Regions from separate parts of the Brevibacillus sp. BC25 genome, predicted to be linked through region 3. Evidence: predicted binding sites of a transcription regulator. Region 3 holds the regulator's gene; each other region holds the start of a gene.
What was found. Region 3 encodes LexA, which represses DNA repair genes until DNA is damaged. Its sites were predicted from a motif close to CGAACATATGTTCG; they were not measured.

Region 1 (4,054 bases), on a different contig from region 3:
GCTTTCTGGATCACAGCCTCGATTTCCTGGTGATTCAGTGCATCAGATTCTGGTACTGGGTTCGCGATAATCATACCGCCTTTTAGTCCCAGATCCCATTTGGTGTTCATCATCTTACCGACTTCTTCCGGTGTATCGATGCGCATGTCTACGCCAAATCCGCTTTCGCGAGCGAAGAAGGATGGGAATTCATCTGTGCGGTAGCCCACAACTGGTACACCTTGTGTTTCCAAATATTCGAGTGTGCGGCCGATATCGAGGATCGATTTCGCACCTGCGCATACTACAGCTACATCTGTTTGCGCCAGCTCAGTCAGGTCAGCAGATACGTCCCAAGTGATTTCGCCTTCACGGTGTACCCCGCCGATACCGCCAGTTGCAAACATGTGGATGCCAGCCATCTCAGCTGCGATCATGGTAGCGGCTACTGTAGTCGCACCGATTTTACCGCTAGCCAAAATGTACGCGAAGTCGCGACGGCTTACTTTTGCTACATTTTTGTTCGTCGCAAACTCTTCCAGCTCGCTGTCAGTCAAACCGATTTTGATTTTGCCATCCATGATCCCGATCGTAGCTGGTACAGCACCGTTGTCGCGAATGATTTGCTCTACTTCTTTTGCCATTTCAATGTTTTGCGGATATGGCATACCGTGCGAAATAATCGTTGTCTCCAGAGCAACTACCGGCAGGTTGTTCTCCAGTGCGTGGCGTACTTCCTCAGTAAAGGTCAAATATTGTTTCATCTCTTATCGCTCCTTTTCGAATTGTTCTACGGCCAGTTCCAATTGTTCTGCTTTTAATAGAGGAGATACGGACTGCTCTGTTTGCAATGTCAGAGCGGATGCTGCCAATCCAAGGCGGCACGCTCTCTGGAAAGACTCTCCGTTTACAATGCCATACAAGATTCCCGATGCGAACGCATCTCCCGCACCTGTTACATCTACCACTTCCGTTGGATATGGAGACATATGCTCCTCAACGTCCTCGGATTGATAGTAAATGCCTTCTTCGCCCAAGGTCACGATGACGTGCTTGACGCCTCGTTCCCTGATCTTGCGGCAAGCCTCGGCGCATTCTTCGATCGTCGTGATCTTCATGCCAGCCATCAGCTCTGCTTCTTCGCGATTCGGCAAAATCGCTTCTACTCCGTCCAATTGCTGTGGGAGCTTCTTTGCTTTAATGGAAGAGACCGGGTCAACGAAGAGCAGGATGTTTTCCTCCCGGCATCGTTCGATGATGTAGGCCAAGCAGTCCGCCGGAATGTTTGTATCGATGAAAATCACGTGGGCAGCTGCAATGTGCGACCATTTTTCCGCGAACATCTCCGGTGTGAGAGCATCGTAAATATCCATGTTCGCCAAGGAAACAACCATCTCGCCATCAATATCGAGAAGCGCCGTATACGTTCCCGTCCGCTGTGTAGGCAGTCGCCACACTTGGCTGATGTGCACCCCGTGCTTTTTCGTCTCCTGCAAGAGCCATTCGCCTTCTTTGTCCTCACCAATGCTGGTAATGAGTGACGTATTGCAGCCAAGACGACCGAGGTTCTCCGCGATATTCCGTGCCACCCCTCCACACGATTCCATAATCGTTACGGGATTGGATGATTGTAGACGCACCTGTTGCTTGCCGCGTGCTTTGCGGTCCAGGTTTGCTCCACCGATACAAGCAATCATTCCTTCATCACGAAGTACATAAGCCCGTCCTTTGATTTCTCCGCGTTTGGTCAACTGTGCGATGTAGCCAGCTACCGCTGAACGTGAGATGCCAATCAGATCAGCCAGCTCCTGTTGCGTGATAAAAGGATTTTGCCGGATATGATGAAGGATCTGCATGTCTTTTTCCACGGTCATCCTCCTTTCTTCTGTTTCGCTTTCACAGCTCGTTTACAAACAAAAGTTTATCATAGGGACATTTGTTTGTACAGGCGTGTTTTTCATTTTATTTTTTATCTCAATTTGACAAATAGGAATATGATCATGTAGGATTATCTTAAATTAGAGATATCTAAATTTCGATATAAAGGAGGGTCCGTATGTCTAACAAACCACTGCGAAATGATCCCCTCGATCTTTTTGTAGTTTTATCAAGGTCATACAACTGGGTTACCGCTCACTCCAATCGTCACATTCGCGAGCATGGACTTAATCCAACTGAATTCGGGGTACTAGAGGTATTATTTCATAAAGGTCCTCAACCATTGCAGCAAATTGGCGAAAAAATATTGATCTCTAGCGGAAACATCACATACGTTGTGGACAAACTCGAAAAGAAGCAACTGCTTATTCGCAAGCCCTGTTCGGCAGACCGCCGCGTCATTTATGCGGAACTCACAGATAAAGGGCATCAATTCTTGTCCGAAATCTTCCCTCCTCATCAACTCGCCATTGAGAAAGCGATGGAAGGTCTCACACCAGAAGAACAACGTCAAGCAATCGAACTGCTAAAAAAGTTGGGACGTACTGCTCAGGCTACTTATTAGATGAGCAGTCCCCTCTCTCCACCACAATCGTTTTAAAAAAGTGTTGACAAAAGATCTGATACGTAATAATCTTAAAATCAAGATTTACACATTAAAAGTTAGTGACTTACTAATTGGAAGGGGAATAAAATTTTCATGAGTAAAGTACTTTTTATTAAAGCAAACGATCGCCCAGTTGAGCAGGCAACAAGCGTAAAGCTGTACGAAGCTTTCACCAAAACATACAGAGAAACACATCCAAACGATGAAATCGTTGAGTTGGATCTGTTTGCTGAAAACCTCCCTTATTACGGTAACGACATGCTGACTGCTATGTGGAAAGCTGGAAACGGCATCGAGCTGTCTGCTGATGAGCAAAAACGCGCTGACTTGGTTAACAAATACCTGAACCAATTTACAGGAGCAGACAAAATCGTATTTGCTTTCCCAATGTGGAACTTCACTGTTCCAGCTGTTCTGCACTCGTACATGGATTACCTCTCCCAAGCAGGCAAAACATTCAAGTACACAGCTGAAGGTCCAGTTGGTCTGATGGGCGACAAAAAAGTAGCTCTGTTGAGCGCACGCGGTGGCGTTTATTCCGAAGGCCCTATGGCTGAGATTGAAATGGCAAACAAATACGTTCGCACGATCCTCGGCTTCTGGGGCATCAGCAATGTATCCGAAGTGATCGTAGAAGGTCACAACCAATTCCAAGACAAAGCAGCTGAGCTCGTTGCAGCTGGTGTAGAAAAAGCAGCAAAACTGGCGGAATCCTTTTAAGGCCCGCCAGCCTTTTTGGACAAATATCTTAAAATAAAGATATACTAATTAAAAACAATTAAGGAGAGATGAAAAGTGTTGGATACTGGATTGTTATTGATTCGTTTGGTCATCGGTTTGACGTTTGCAGGTCATGGTGCGCAGAAGTTGTTTGGCTGGTTTGGCGGTTATGGTTTGAAAGGAACAGGTGGCTGGCTGGAGTCCATCGGAGTGAAACCTGGCGTAGCGATGGCCTTTGTTGCTGGATTCGCTGAACTCGTTGGCGGTCTGATGTTTGCGGCAGGCGTAGGTATCTGGGCAAGTTCTATTCTGCTTGCTTTCACAATGCTGGTTGCCATTCTGAAGGTACACGGGCAAAATGGATATTGGGTCACACAAAACGGATACGAATACAACCTGACGTTAATCGCAGTTGTTATTGGTGTGGCCTTGATCGGTCCGGGCGCATACGTTTTGTTTTAATGGTGACTCCTCACCACCCGTAAGCCAGCAATCGTACTAAGGGAGGTACATCAGATGGAAATCCGCGTCTACACACAGAACGAGCAAGCAAAAGGACATTTTGGCGACGGTGAAATCGTAGAGAATAAACCAATTGGCTTCCCACATGAAGGCTCCGTTGTAAAACGGGTAGGACCACTTTTTTACTGGGCATGGGCAAAATCACTGAAGACATTTGAAATTCCGCTGCACCCTCACTCCGGCTTTGAGATTTTGTCGTACGTCCTCAAAGGGACAGTCGGACATCGGGACACACTCGGAAATCTTCAAGAGGTGTCGACAGGCGGGGCGCAGATCATGCAAACCGGT
Region 2 (4,054 bases), on a different contig from region 3:
GTTTACCTCAGTGAAGCCACGTCTTGCCTCTTCGTGAATAGCCAACTCAGCCTCAGAGCGAGCTGTTTGCTCCCACCACGCCCAGTCTTGTTGACTGACAGGAGCATGACTTCGTTGCCAGCGTTCCTGCAACGCTTTTGCTTGTCCGGTTGAGCGCTCTAGACGCTGCTGCAATCGGCTGCGCCGCTGCTCTAATTGCTGACATTCTTCTGTGGCTTCCGCTATTTGCAGCGTCAGTTGGCTGATCGTTCGCCATGCTGCCTTTGCGTTTTCCTTCTCCTGCTCTTTTTGCGCCACCTTCGTAGCGGCTTTTCCCAAAAGTGTATTTTCGGCCCGTTCTTTCTTGCCGATGACCGCAACCTCCCGATCCAGCTCCGCCAAAATTTGTTGGACAGCCGGATTGGCTTCTTCCGCAGTCGTAAAAGTCGGAATCAAATGCTCAGCCGCTTGAAGCGGTTCCCTCCTGATCCACGTCAAATCCGTAAATAAACTGCGTGTAAGGCCCGTATGCTTTTCGATAAAATTCCGTTCCTTGCGTCTGTCTTCCAAATAAAGCTCAGTCATTTCCGTCCATTCGGGGTCCAAAAAGAGGCGCGCCTCCTCCCGTTCCTTCGTCAACTGACGATGCAGGCGATAGGTTTTGCCCGCTAATTTGTACGTAATGATCGTTTCGTACGCACCACTCTGCCACGGACGGTATTTTTCATATTCAGGCAAGTATCTTGCTGATTTGACGTAATCGCGCTTCATTCCATACAAGGCAGCGAAAATACCTTGTAGGATCGTTGATTTTCCTGACTCATTGGGGGCATAAAACAGATTGATGCCTGGAGCAAAACGAAAGGTAGCATCCTGCCATTTTCCGAAGCCCCCCAGCACTAGCTCCTCAATTTTCATCGAATGGTCCCTCCAATCCGCGCCAAAGCCTCTTGCTTGGCTAACCTGACGATTTCTCGCTCGTCCTCATTTTGGGCACGGGACTCCGCCTCTGCCAGCTTGGAAAGCCATCTCCCCCAGACACCACCCTCTGCGATCAGCTTGTCCTCATCTACATCAGGCCAGGTCCGGTCTGTCAGCTGCAGCATAAAAAAACGGGAAAATCGCTGTTGAAGGACGGACAAGGGAGGCTGAAAATGCGCAGCACGTTCCCCTGTCAGCGTGATGTACATCAGATCGGAATCCTGTTCCTCTGCGAGTTGCTGCTCCATCCGGTCAATGAGCTGCTCAGTGGTTTCGACTCCTTTCCCTTCGATTTCCAGCTTTCGAATTTTACGTGACTGGACAGGAATCTCCGTGAGCTGCAATCTGCCATCATGATCCAGCTCTCCATACAAAACATTTCGTTCTCCCACTTCCTTACTCGTCAATCCTTCTGGAGAGCCTGGGTAAGCTGCGAGCGGTTGTTTTTTGACGGGATGCATGAATTGCTCCGGCTTGTGGATGTGTCCCATCGCAACATAGTCCATGCCCGTCTGTACGAGCTGCTGCAAGGTAACAGGCGCATACGGATGATGCTCTTCGTCTCCTAAATTGGAAAGCACACTAGCATGCAGAACCATCAGATGATGGGCATACCCTTCCAATTTGCCTGGAAACGTATCGAGTGGCGACTCGTACACATGTGGCTGCCCGAAGCCCCAGCCGTAGATTACACACGACTTTTCGGGAAATTCGTACACACCCCACTCCGGTGTAAACCAGTAGACGTTCCCTGGCCATTCCAATGTTTGATAAAACGAATCCGCTCGCCACGGATCGTGATTGCCAGGTGCGATCACGACAGGGATTGGTGCGATGCTGGCAAAAAGATCACGTAAAAACATCGCAGTTGATCGTCTTCCCCCGTGGTATTCGAGCAAATCTCCGGCAATGAGCCAGAAGTCTGCTTCCTTTTCCCGAACGAGGTCACCGATTCTTTTCATCGTTTGACGAAAATCATCCTGACGTAGCTCGTATCGCTCCCCCAACATTTGAAGCGGCGCATCCAGATGGACATCCGCTGTATGAATAAATGACAGCACGATCAAATCCACTCCTCACATGAAACAGACGAACATACTTTCCCTTTATGATACAGAGGAAAAGGCTGGATGAAAAGCATCTGTCAGAACGAAAAAACTTCCGCCAGCAATGACGGAAGTTTGGAGGACTTGGTTTTTACTTGAGCAAACGGAGGAATTCACGCATGAAGCCTGGCAAGTCTGGCCATGCATGTCCGGAAACAAGATTGCCATCGACATGGAGCGTTTCTGTTTGGTAGATCGCCCCGCACGCTTCTACATCAGGTCTGCATGCCTGGTAAGCTGTGATTTCACGTCCAGCTAAGTGTTCGCGAACAATGGTCAATACTTGAGAGCCATGGCAGATGGCTGCGACTGGCTTGTTCGTCTCGAAAAAGTGCGCCACAATCGGCTTCAGGTGCTCATTGAGCCTGATATGCTCAGGTGCTCGTCCACCGGGAATAATCAAGGCGTCAAACGCTTCAGGGTTAATGTCTGAGAATGCAACATGGGCGGGAAGCTGATAAGCTGGCTTTTCTGTGTATGTCTCACTGTGTGCTTCGAAATCATGGCAAACGGTGTGCAGGGTTTTCACGCTTGGTGCTGCAATGACCGTTTCATACCCTTCTTCCGAGCAGCGGTAATACGGATAGAAAACCTCCAGTGCCTCTACAGCGTCGCCTGTTACAATCAACACTTTTTTGCTCATCACACAGCCTCCTCAGGTCGATTTTTAAGGAATCACTCCTCCTGATTTCAATTCTTTGGCTGTACGGTGTGCTCCTGCCTCCTTTCCTGCAAATTTACAAAACTTTCCTCGCCAACAGCCAAAAAGCTTTCCAAAAGTATCTTGGATAATCCACTCCAACTGGTAGAAACTACAACAAAAGACTACGAGGCAGGAGGGAGACGGCATGCGAGTTTTCCGCCTAATCATTCAGATCAGCTTGTGCGTGGTTGCAGCTATTTCACCACTAGAATCCGTCGCCGGAGTTGCTCCGTCCGCCAATGAGCAAGACCCGGTTCTTCTAGAGCGCTTGCAAGTTTTTTTGCGCTTGGAATCGATGTACGGCATTCCGTGGAATTATTTAGCGGCCATTGATCAATACGAGCGAACCATGAAAATACGCCGGAAGAAGCAGGAGCAAGAAAACGTTTCGCGGCTAACAGCTGTGGACATTCCAAGCGAACGTTGGGCAGGTGCATTCAATCCTGATGCAGAGGATACGAATCCGGTATCCATCCATTTTTTTAAAGGGATCGGAATCGATGGAGATGGCGATGGTGTCGCAGATCGTCATAACGATCTCGATGCACTCACTACCTTGGTTCACTACCTATCCCAATACGGCTTCTCCCACGAAGATTGGCAAATTGGTCTCTGGTCGTACTACCAGCGGGATCGTTCCGTGAAGACGATCAGGCAGTTCGCGCAGGTGTATGCAAAGTATCAACATCTGGACCTAGATGAGCGGCATTTTCCTATCCCCGCGAGGTACGAATACAGCTACCGTAGTACATGGGGTGCTCCGCGCGGCTGGGGTGGGCGTCGTATCCACGAGGGGACCGATATTTTTGCGAGTCACGGCACCCCTGTACTCAGCACAGCCTACGGAGTCATTGAGGTAATCGGCTGGAACAGGTATGGCGGATGGCGAATCGGCATGCGTGACATGGGCAATGTGTACCATTACTTTGCACATCTGTCCTCCTTTAAAAAGGGAATGAAGCCGGGTGACATTGTGGAGCCAGGAGAAGTCATCGGATATATCGGCAGCTCCGGATATGGGAAGCCTGGCACCTCAGGCAAATTCCCTCCCCATCTGCACTACGGTATGTACCGCGAAACAGGTGGCGCAGATTGGTCATTTGATCCTTATCCGTATTTACGACGCTGGGAGCGGCAAAAGAAGCGGCAATGAAGCCGCTTCTTTTTTTGGGCAGCTCTTTTCATTGACAGAAATCGTCCGTAAAAATACAATAAAAACAGAAAAACTGGACAGTCGTCCAAAAAAGAGGTGAGAAAGTGACTACCCAGAAAAAAGCCGAAGCAA
Region 3 (4,054 bases):
TTAAAGAAAGATGATGAGGACTTGTGGCTTGATCGGGAGAAGTATGATCGGTTGCAGCTCCAGTCGCTGTTTACCCCCTATGATTCCAGCGAGATGATGGTGTATCCGGTATCCACTAAAGTGGGAAGCCCCAAAAATGATGATCCTTCCTGTATTCAAGAAGTAGAGATCGGTTCTTTGTTTGAAGATTAATCCTTTCGTAGGAGCTGAACTCTTTGGCGTAATTCCTGTTCGGTTAACGGCTCCAAATGCAACAAAGCCTCGTATGGATCATCACCCGGAATATGAAAGTATTGAGCAAATGCAGGCTCTGTTTTGATGCCGCTTTGCTTCAGAGCTCTGATATGTTGGTACGCATCCAAGCCTCCTATGTCTAACAGTCGTTCTTCGATGTCCATATGACGATAGGCGTTTTGCTTTTCGACAGCTACCGGTTGAGCAAACAATTCAAACCAAAAGTCAGCTGTGAAAAACGAAATAACGCACGTGGGAGTACTTTTTACATCTAGGTGTGTCACTTCAAATCCGGGCAAGCAGCCAAATGCTGTACGAACTGCCTGCACAAACTGTTCCAGATCATGACTCTCGCAAATAATGTCCAGATCGCTTTGCTTGACGTCAATGTCTAATGGGATGGTTCCGGCAAGCACTGGACGATAATCGGATAGTACCTCCATGATGTGCGTCTGTTGAATCGCTTCCCACGCCGCTTTTTGGCGCATCGTTCCTCTGCTCAAGTAAGAGAGATCATGCCAATTTCTCAAGAGACTACCTCCATGTCTACTTTCTTTTAAAATAGTTTAGACAAAAGTGAATAAGTACGCAACGAAATCGGTAATCACTCGTATACCTAGATGAAGGGAGTGTAGTAGATGGAAATATTTTTGTGGGTAGTGGTTGTGTTATTGTTCTTGCTAAGCATCGCAGGAATTTTTTTACCAGTTTTACCTGATACGATATTACTGTGGGCGGGCTTTTTGCTCTATCACTTTTTCATTGCAGATCCAGGAGCGGGATTGCCCGCATCCTTTTGGTGGGGAATGGTCGTTCTAAGTATTCTACTTTATGGTGCTGACTTGCTCACGAACATGTACTTCGTAAAAAGGTACGGAGGGTCCAAGTGGTCGTCCATTGCTGCTGCGGTTGGAATTATCCTCGGGATCTTCGTATTCCCACCGTTTGGTATGTTGATCTTGCCGTTCGTATTCGTCGTCCTCGTAGAGTTGATGGTGCAGAAGCAGTCGATGGAGCGAGCAGTGAAAGCGGGCGTAGGCTCACTGATCGGATTTTTGGGCAGTGCGGTCGTAAAAGTCATATTGCAAGTTACGATGATCATCTGGTTTTTTGTCGCCAGATAACATACGGAAAACGAAAAGGACAGCCGAGGCTGTCCTTTTTTACGTGGAAATTAGTGAATGAGTCGATATACACCGATGACTTTACCGAGAATGGTGACATGCTCCAGAATGATCGGTTCCATCGTGGCATTTTCCGGTTGGAGACGGAAGTGGTTCTTTTCTTTGAAAAATCTTTTGACGGTTGCTTCGTCTTCTTCTGTCATGGCTACGACAATGTCACCATTGTTCGCTACGTGCTGTTGGCGAACAATTACGTAATCTCCGTCGAGAATCCCGGCATCAATCATACTGTTCCCGGAGACGCGCAGCATATAGACCTTGTCAGAAGTCACGATATTGTCTGGAAGCGGGAAGTATTCTTCCACATCCTCAATGGCAGTGATCGGTTGTCCAGCGGTTACTTTTCCGATTACTGGCACACGGACGACAGAGTCTTCGAAATTGTCTTGAAAACGATCTTCATCTGATAGCAATTCGATGGCGCGAGGTTTGGTAGGATCTCGACGAATGAGGCCTTTTTTCTCTAAGCGTGCCAAATGCCCATGTACCGTTGAGCTGGAAGCTAGTCCAACAGCCTCCCCAATTTCACGTACAGAAGGAGGATATCCTTTATCACGAACTTCCTTTCGTATGAACTCGATGATGGCTTGTTGTCTACTCGATAATTTTGACATAGAAAGACACCCCTGATTTCTCGAACATATTTTCCTATATTATACCATGGGAGCTTGCGTTCGACAAACATAAGTTCGATTCTTTGTTGACATGAACATATGTTCTCATTTATCATGAGGTTACAAGTGATCAGAACGTATGTTTGTGAGGAGGCCATTATTATGAATTCATCGACAGAACAAAATCGTTTCGAGAAAAAAGAAGAACGTCGTGTTCGTTTTGGTATCACGAGAGGACAAGCTCTCTTGTTTCTTATTACATTTACTCTCTTTTTTTACTTATTGACCGAACTAGTGTTTGCTTCTTCGCCAATGGAGGAGCCACAAGGTATAGAAGTAACCGTACAATCTGGAGATAGCCTATGGTCGTTAGCTGTTCAATACAATGCAGATCAGCATATGGATGTTCGCGACTATATAATAGAAATTAAAGATGCGAACGGTTTAGAGAGCAACAGGATTTACCCAGGTCAGACTCTCATCCTTCCTGATACTCCGTAAGTGTTCGGCTGTCTTGCGGGATCATTCGAATGTGGTATAATGAAGCGGCACTACTACAGAGTGGGAGGAACCAGCAGTGGTATCTGACGCAGAAATTAAACGCATTAACGAATTGGTCAAAAAATCTCGCGAAGAAGGTTTGACCGAAGAGGAAAAGCTCGAACAAAAAGCATTGCGCCAAAAGTACATTGACGCTGTTAAGCTTTCATTGAGAGCAAATTTGGATTCCATCCGTTATGTGGAAGACCTTGAAGAAAATAAACCAAAACAGTAAGATAACAATTACTGATACGACAGACATCCTCGCTTGACGCTAGGGTGTCTTTTTCTGTGACATACATAACGCTTTGATATTCAGGGAGGGAAAGCGATGGCGTGGATAGCTGTGGCGGTTGGAGGAGCAGTTGGCTCACTTTTGCGCTACCTATTGTCTTTGCTTGCGAATCAGCCGGGATGGCCGTGGGGAACTTGGATCGCCAATGTTTGTGGATCTTTGATCATCGGCATCTTGTTCGTGCTGGGGAAAGAACGTGGCATTTTATCTCCGACACTCTATCTTTTATTTGCAACGGGGGTTATGGGAGGATTTACGACGTTCTCTAGCTTCTCCTTGGAAGTGGTCTCTTTTTGGGGAGAAGGTCAGCTGTTGCGTGGCACTTTGTACGCTCTTCTCAGTTTGGGAGTCGGACTACTTTCTTGTGCGGTTGGAATATGGTTGGCTAGGCAATGGTCCTAATACGTCCAATGACACGATACATGTGAGGGGGAATGAATGTGAGTACACAGCATCGTGATTATGAATGGGAACAAAAAAAGCTGGATGAAACAATTTCAGCGATCGACGAAGAAATGGAGCAGCTTCGCAATGATATTCGCGAGGCAACAGATGACTATGTGAAACAGGTCGTTAACTATAATAAGGCTAAGGATTTACGCTACCTCGAAGATCAGGGTCGAGAGAAGCCTTATTTCGGTAGAGTGGATTTTTTGAAAGATGAAATCTACGAGCTGGATCAAGTATACATAGGAAAACGAGGAATTGTACGCAGCGATACGTTTGATTCTGTCGTCGTGGATTGGCGTGCGCCTATCGCCAGTCTTTATTATTCCGGTGAGAGCAAAGACGCGTTTTACCGGATGGGACGCGAGATTGTGCGTGGTGAAGTTCGATTAAAGCGTAATTTTGCGATCGAAGACGGAAAGATCGTCGGCATCTATGATGGAGCGGTAAAAGAAACGATTAACCGCGAGATGGGGCATCCCGACGAGTTTTTGCAAGAGGGCTTCATCGATGAATTTTTGGCAGCCAATCTGAATCAGGCGAACGATAGCAGGCTAAAAGACATCGTCGCTACGATTCAATCCGAGCAAAATGATATTATCCGGGCGGAAAAAGAACGACCCATTGTTGTGCAAGGAGTAGCGGGGAGCGGAAAAACGACCATCGCGCTGCACCGACTATCCTATTTGATTTATAACTACCAGGATTCCATGATGTCCAAAAAGTTCATGGTGTTTGCA
Region 4 (4,054 bases), on a different contig from region 3:
GCTCGCCATTATTTGTGTGGGGTGCGAGATGAAGAACATGTGTCTGTTCATACCAATCAACTGGCAGACGTCATGGGCAACTATAATGGATGGGAAATTGTACAAGCAGAACCTATCAAGATGATCTTAATGAAACGCGAGCAGGATATAGCGCCAGCATGCAAGGAGAATGGACATATGGGAATAGCTGCGGACGGCATGCTAACTCTCTTTCATGGTCTGCCTGCTGAACAAGATGTCGTGCAAACCTTTTATCGAATCGATACTGCAAAAATGGAAGCGAGTCTGCCAAAAGAGGAATGGGAGAATCTGAAACGGGGGATTCGCATTCGTAATTTGGCAGAGTATAACAGTGTATTGTCCACCTATGGCGAATACCAATGGAGTGGCCAATGAAAACGGGTAGACCAAAAGAAATCCCTTTCGAGCCTTTCGTGTAACAAGCACGTATTGGATTGGAAAGGGATTTTTGTTTCCATTGCTATGGATTCAGCTCAACCGCAATGATTCGCCAGCGTTCCCCCGGTACTTCGCGGCGCAAAAGAAACTTCCATGTCCGTCGAAAATTACCACTATCCCGGGCGATGTATGTGAGTCGAACAGGAACCTCTATCAAGAAGGGGCCGCGTTCGTCTGACGGGATGACGATTTCTGACGATCGCACAGATTCGATCGCGGATAGCCCTTCAGGAAGTGAGAATCCGTCTGTTGTCATTCGCATCGCATGGGTGTCGTGCTCATGCAGAGCCGTGAGGAAATAGCCGACGAGCTCTTCAGGAGACGCCCCTTTTATTGTAGTCGCAAGTGCTCCGGAAGCCTTGAGAATCATCATGCTGTGACTGGGATCGGGCTCTGTGCGTCGATGGGTGGAGCTGCCGAAAAAGTGGATGCAAAAATGCCCGGGGAATTCATTTCCTTTAATCGCACCAGCGCCATGAGGCATTCCGTGCATGGATGCTGCAAAATAAGTTCCGTCTACTTCTACCAGAATGGCTCTGCGCTTCCACGACCATTTCCCCTGATAAATATTCTTCATGATCTGTGTATCTTTGCGTGTCAACGGTTGGACATCGGCATGGCGACTACCTGCTCTGCGCTGGACATCAAAACGTTGGCCTGTTTCCAAATCAATCACGGTACCGAACTCCATCCGTTTCAACGTTTTTTTCACCTGTTCCCAGGGAATGGCTTGCGCAAAATGGACGACCTCTACGGACTTGACCATTTCTTCAACCCGCTGGCGAACTTCCTTTGCCAATACATAACGACGAGGCATTTCTTTTTCATAAAGCTGGCCATCGTGATCGTATACATACGTTCGTTTTTTTACGGTCAATGTAGCACGTACCCAGTGCGGGTTATAGGAGGCGACTTCGGTAGTTGAGCCCAATAGTCGCCTCGTAAATTGCTTTTGATCACGGAAGGACATGGTCGTTTGGAAGGAGGACTCAGGTGACACCGAAACGGTGACCGTGATGTCATTCTTGACCTTGGCAAACACAGAGTGCGGCATTGACAGTGCGATTATGAAGAGGCATATACAAAAAATAAGGACTTTGCTTCGCAACAACCAACACCTCCACTGCTTATCGTTTCAATAAGATGTCTGGTTCATGTGGCGTAAATCTTGGTATCATAACACCATTGCTCTTACGCCATACTGATTTCATACGGTGATCGAAGGAGGAGTCTTTAGACCATGTCTACCATGCCTAGAGGTAGCTACAAAGACCAGTTCCATCAGCGTTTGTACGTTCAGTTGAACCAGGGGCACAACAAGCTCAATTACCAACAGATCAACAAGATCAAAGAGCACATGCAGAGTGGCGTAGACGACTATGCCCACATGCAGCATGATGTGTCGGATTCATTCGGAATGAACAAACACTAACAGACACCGTATAACCCGCTCCTTTAATGAGGAAGCGGGTTTTTTATAAGGTTGTTCAAAAAGTCGACTTTTGATCACGAAGTAATCCTGTTGGATAATACGACATCGAAAGAGACGTTCACCTTCAAAGTCCGGTGCTCATGTAGGTACCTACACTCCGCTCCTCCTTTTTCAGGTTCTCGCCACTTTCTCGGTGCTGAAAAGTCGACTATTTGAACTTGATTATAAAATGGAAATACACGTTCGCTTTTCGGATGCTTTGTGTTACAGTAGAGAGTAGAATCTTTGCTCACGGAGAGTGGACTATGCGCATTTTAGGAATTGACCCTGGCATTGCGATTGTTGGCTTCGGCGTTGTGGATAAAGAGGGCAGCCAATTGCGTCCCGTCCAATATGGAAGCATTCAGACAGAAGCAGGATTGCCAGTGCCACTTAGATTGAAACAGATTTTTGAGGCGATGCAGAGCCTTCTGGAAACATATCGTCCCGATGAAATGTCCGTCGAAAAGCTCTTCTTTAATAAAAACGTGACGACGGCCTTTACAGTCGGTCAAGCGCGAGGGGTTATTATACTTGCAGCAGAGCTGGCTGGTGTGCCGGTCTATGAATATACCCCAATGCAGGTCAAGCAAGCCGTGACTGGATACGGGGGAGCAGAGAAGAAGCAAATACAGGAAATGACGAAGCTTTTATTGCGGTTAAAAGAAGTACCAAAGCCTGACGACGTGGCGGACGCATTGGGCATTGCTATTACGCACGCACAGTTTCGCGCGTTCATTTCCATTTCGGAAGGGGTTCAGAAATGATTGATTTTGTAGAAGGTACACTTAGTTATCTCGATTCGGAATACATAGTTATCGAAACGGGCGGAATTGGTTATCGACTGTTTTGTCCAAACCCGTATCAATTCGTTCGAAATGAAGGCAGCAAAACTAAATTGTTTACCCACCACCATGTGCGGGAGGATGCCATTCTGCTGTACGGTTTCGCTACCCGTGACGAACGCGATTTATTCCGCAAGCTGCTTGATGTTAGCGGAATCGGTCCAAAGGGCGGATTGGCCATTCTGGCTGCGGCGACGCCTGAGCAGCTGGTGATGGCGGTTCAACAGGAGAATGTTACCTATTTGACGAAATTTCCGGGGATTGGGAAAAAGACAGCCCAGCGCATTATCCTCGATTTAAAGGATAAATTGGTAGGGTACACACCATCTGCGATTTTGACTGTTGCAGCGGGTGATTTGACAGCAGGCGAGCAAGCTGTGTCTGCACTGAACGAAGCACTCGATGCATTGACTGCACTGGGTTACTCTGATGGTGAACTGCAAAAAATCAGAAACACGCTGTCTGAGAAATCAAAAGAGGGCGATGGTGTAGAAAAGCTCATCAAACAAGGGCTTGCGTTGCTCATGAGGGGGTAGGATTTTGGATTCTCGGATCATCACGACGCATATGAATTGGGAAGAAGATGCGGCGGAGCTGAGCCTCCGTCCTCGCTATTTAAACGAATACATCGGTCAACAGCACGTGAAGGAAAACCTGAAGATTTTTATTGAAGCAGCCAAAATGCGGAAAGAGTCGCTGGATCATGTACTGCTGTATGGTCCGCCTGGTCTAGGGAAGACGACCTTGTCGCAAATTATCGCAAATGAGCTGGGTGTGAATATCCGCACGACGTCTGGTCCGGCAATTGAGCGTCCGGGTGATTTGGCAGCGATTTTGACGAATTTGCAAGAAGGGGATGTCCTGTTTATTGACGAGATTCACAGGCTCAACCGAAGCGTCGAGGAAGTTCTATATCCGGCTATGGAGGATTTTGCGCTGGACATTATTATCGGTAAAGGGCCAAGTGCTCGCAGCGTCCGTTTGGATTTGCCGCCGTTTACATTGGTCGGGGCCACGACGCGAGCTGGCATGCTGTCTGCGCCGCTTCGAGATCGCTTTGGGGTTGTAAATCGCCTCGAGTTTTATACAGTCCCGGAACTGACCTTTATCGTTTCCCGTGCAGCCGACATCCTGCAGGTCGTCATTCGAGAAGGCGGAGCAGAGGAGATTGCCAGACGTTCACGGGGAACACCCCGGGTGGCAAACCGTTTGCTGAAGCGGGTTCGCGATTTTGCTCAAGTAAAAGGCGAAGGTGTCATTACAACAGAGATTGCCAAAG

Region 1: the regulator LexA is predicted to act here: its motif matches at 1,890-1,903, upstream of PMI05_RS27255 (carbohydrate kinase).
Region 2: the regulator LexA is predicted to act here: its motif matches at 2,051-2,064, upstream of PMI05_RS00270 (DNA repair exonuclease).
Region 4: the regulator LexA is predicted to act here: its motif matches at 2,124-2,137, upstream of ruvC (crossover junction endodeoxyribonuclease RuvC).

What each region holds. Positions count from the first base shown of each region.
Region 1 is NZ_AKIX01000125.1:26,130-30,183, forward strand. Features, by position in the region: gene PMI05_RS27250 (pseudouridine-5'-phosphate glycosidase) at 1-743, opposite strand, end outside; gene PMI05_RS27255 (carbohydrate kinase) at 747-1,847, opposite strand; gene PMI05_RS27260 (MarR family winged helix-turn-helix transcriptional regulator) at 2,036-2,482, shown strand; gene PMI05_RS27265 (FMN-dependent NADH-azoreductase) at 2,618-3,244, shown strand; gene PMI05_RS27270 (DoxX family protein) at 3,320-3,706, shown strand; gene PMI05_RS27275 (pirin family protein) at 3,761-4,054, shown strand, end outside.
Region 2 is NZ_AKIX01000003.1:45,032-49,085, reverse strand. Features, by position in the region: gene PMI05_RS00275 (ATP-binding protein) at 1-897, opposite strand, end outside; gene PMI05_RS00270 (DNA repair exonuclease) at 894-2,021, opposite strand; gene PMI05_RS00265 (DJ-1/PfpI family protein) at 2,158-2,709, opposite strand; gene PMI05_RS00260 (M23 family metallopeptidase) at 2,915-3,922, shown strand; gene PMI05_RS00255 (TetR/AcrR family transcriptional regulator) at 4,027-4,054, shown strand, end outside.
Region 3 is NZ_AKIX01000028.1:61,477-65,530, reverse strand. Features, by position in the region: gene PMI05_RS06505 (SOS response-associated peptidase) at 1-192, shown strand, start outside; gene PMI05_RS06500 (DUF4269 domain-containing protein) at 189-764, opposite strand; gene PMI05_RS06495 (DUF456 domain-containing protein) at 873-1,358, shown strand; gene lexA (transcriptional repressor LexA) at 1,409-2,032, opposite strand; gene PMI05_RS06485 (LysM peptidoglycan-binding domain-containing protein) at 2,195-2,533, shown strand; gene PMI05_RS06480 (DUF896 domain-containing protein) at 2,610-2,807, shown strand; gene crcB (fluoride efflux transporter CrcB) at 2,904-3,269, shown strand; gene PMI05_RS06470 (UvrD-helicase domain-containing protein) at 3,308-4,054, shown strand, end outside.
Region 4 is NZ_AKIX01000061.1:4,192-8,245, forward strand. Features, by position in the region: gene PMI05_RS17735 (BofC C-terminal domain-containing protein) at 1-396, shown strand, start outside; gene PMI05_RS17740 (hypothetical protein) at 482-1,567, opposite strand; gene PMI05_RS17745 (hypothetical protein) at 1,700-1,891, shown strand; gene ruvC (crossover junction endodeoxyribonuclease RuvC) at 2,197-2,697, shown strand; gene ruvA (Holliday junction branch migration protein RuvA) at 2,694-3,311, shown strand; gene ruvB (Holliday junction branch migration DNA helicase RuvB) at 3,316-4,054, shown strand, end outside.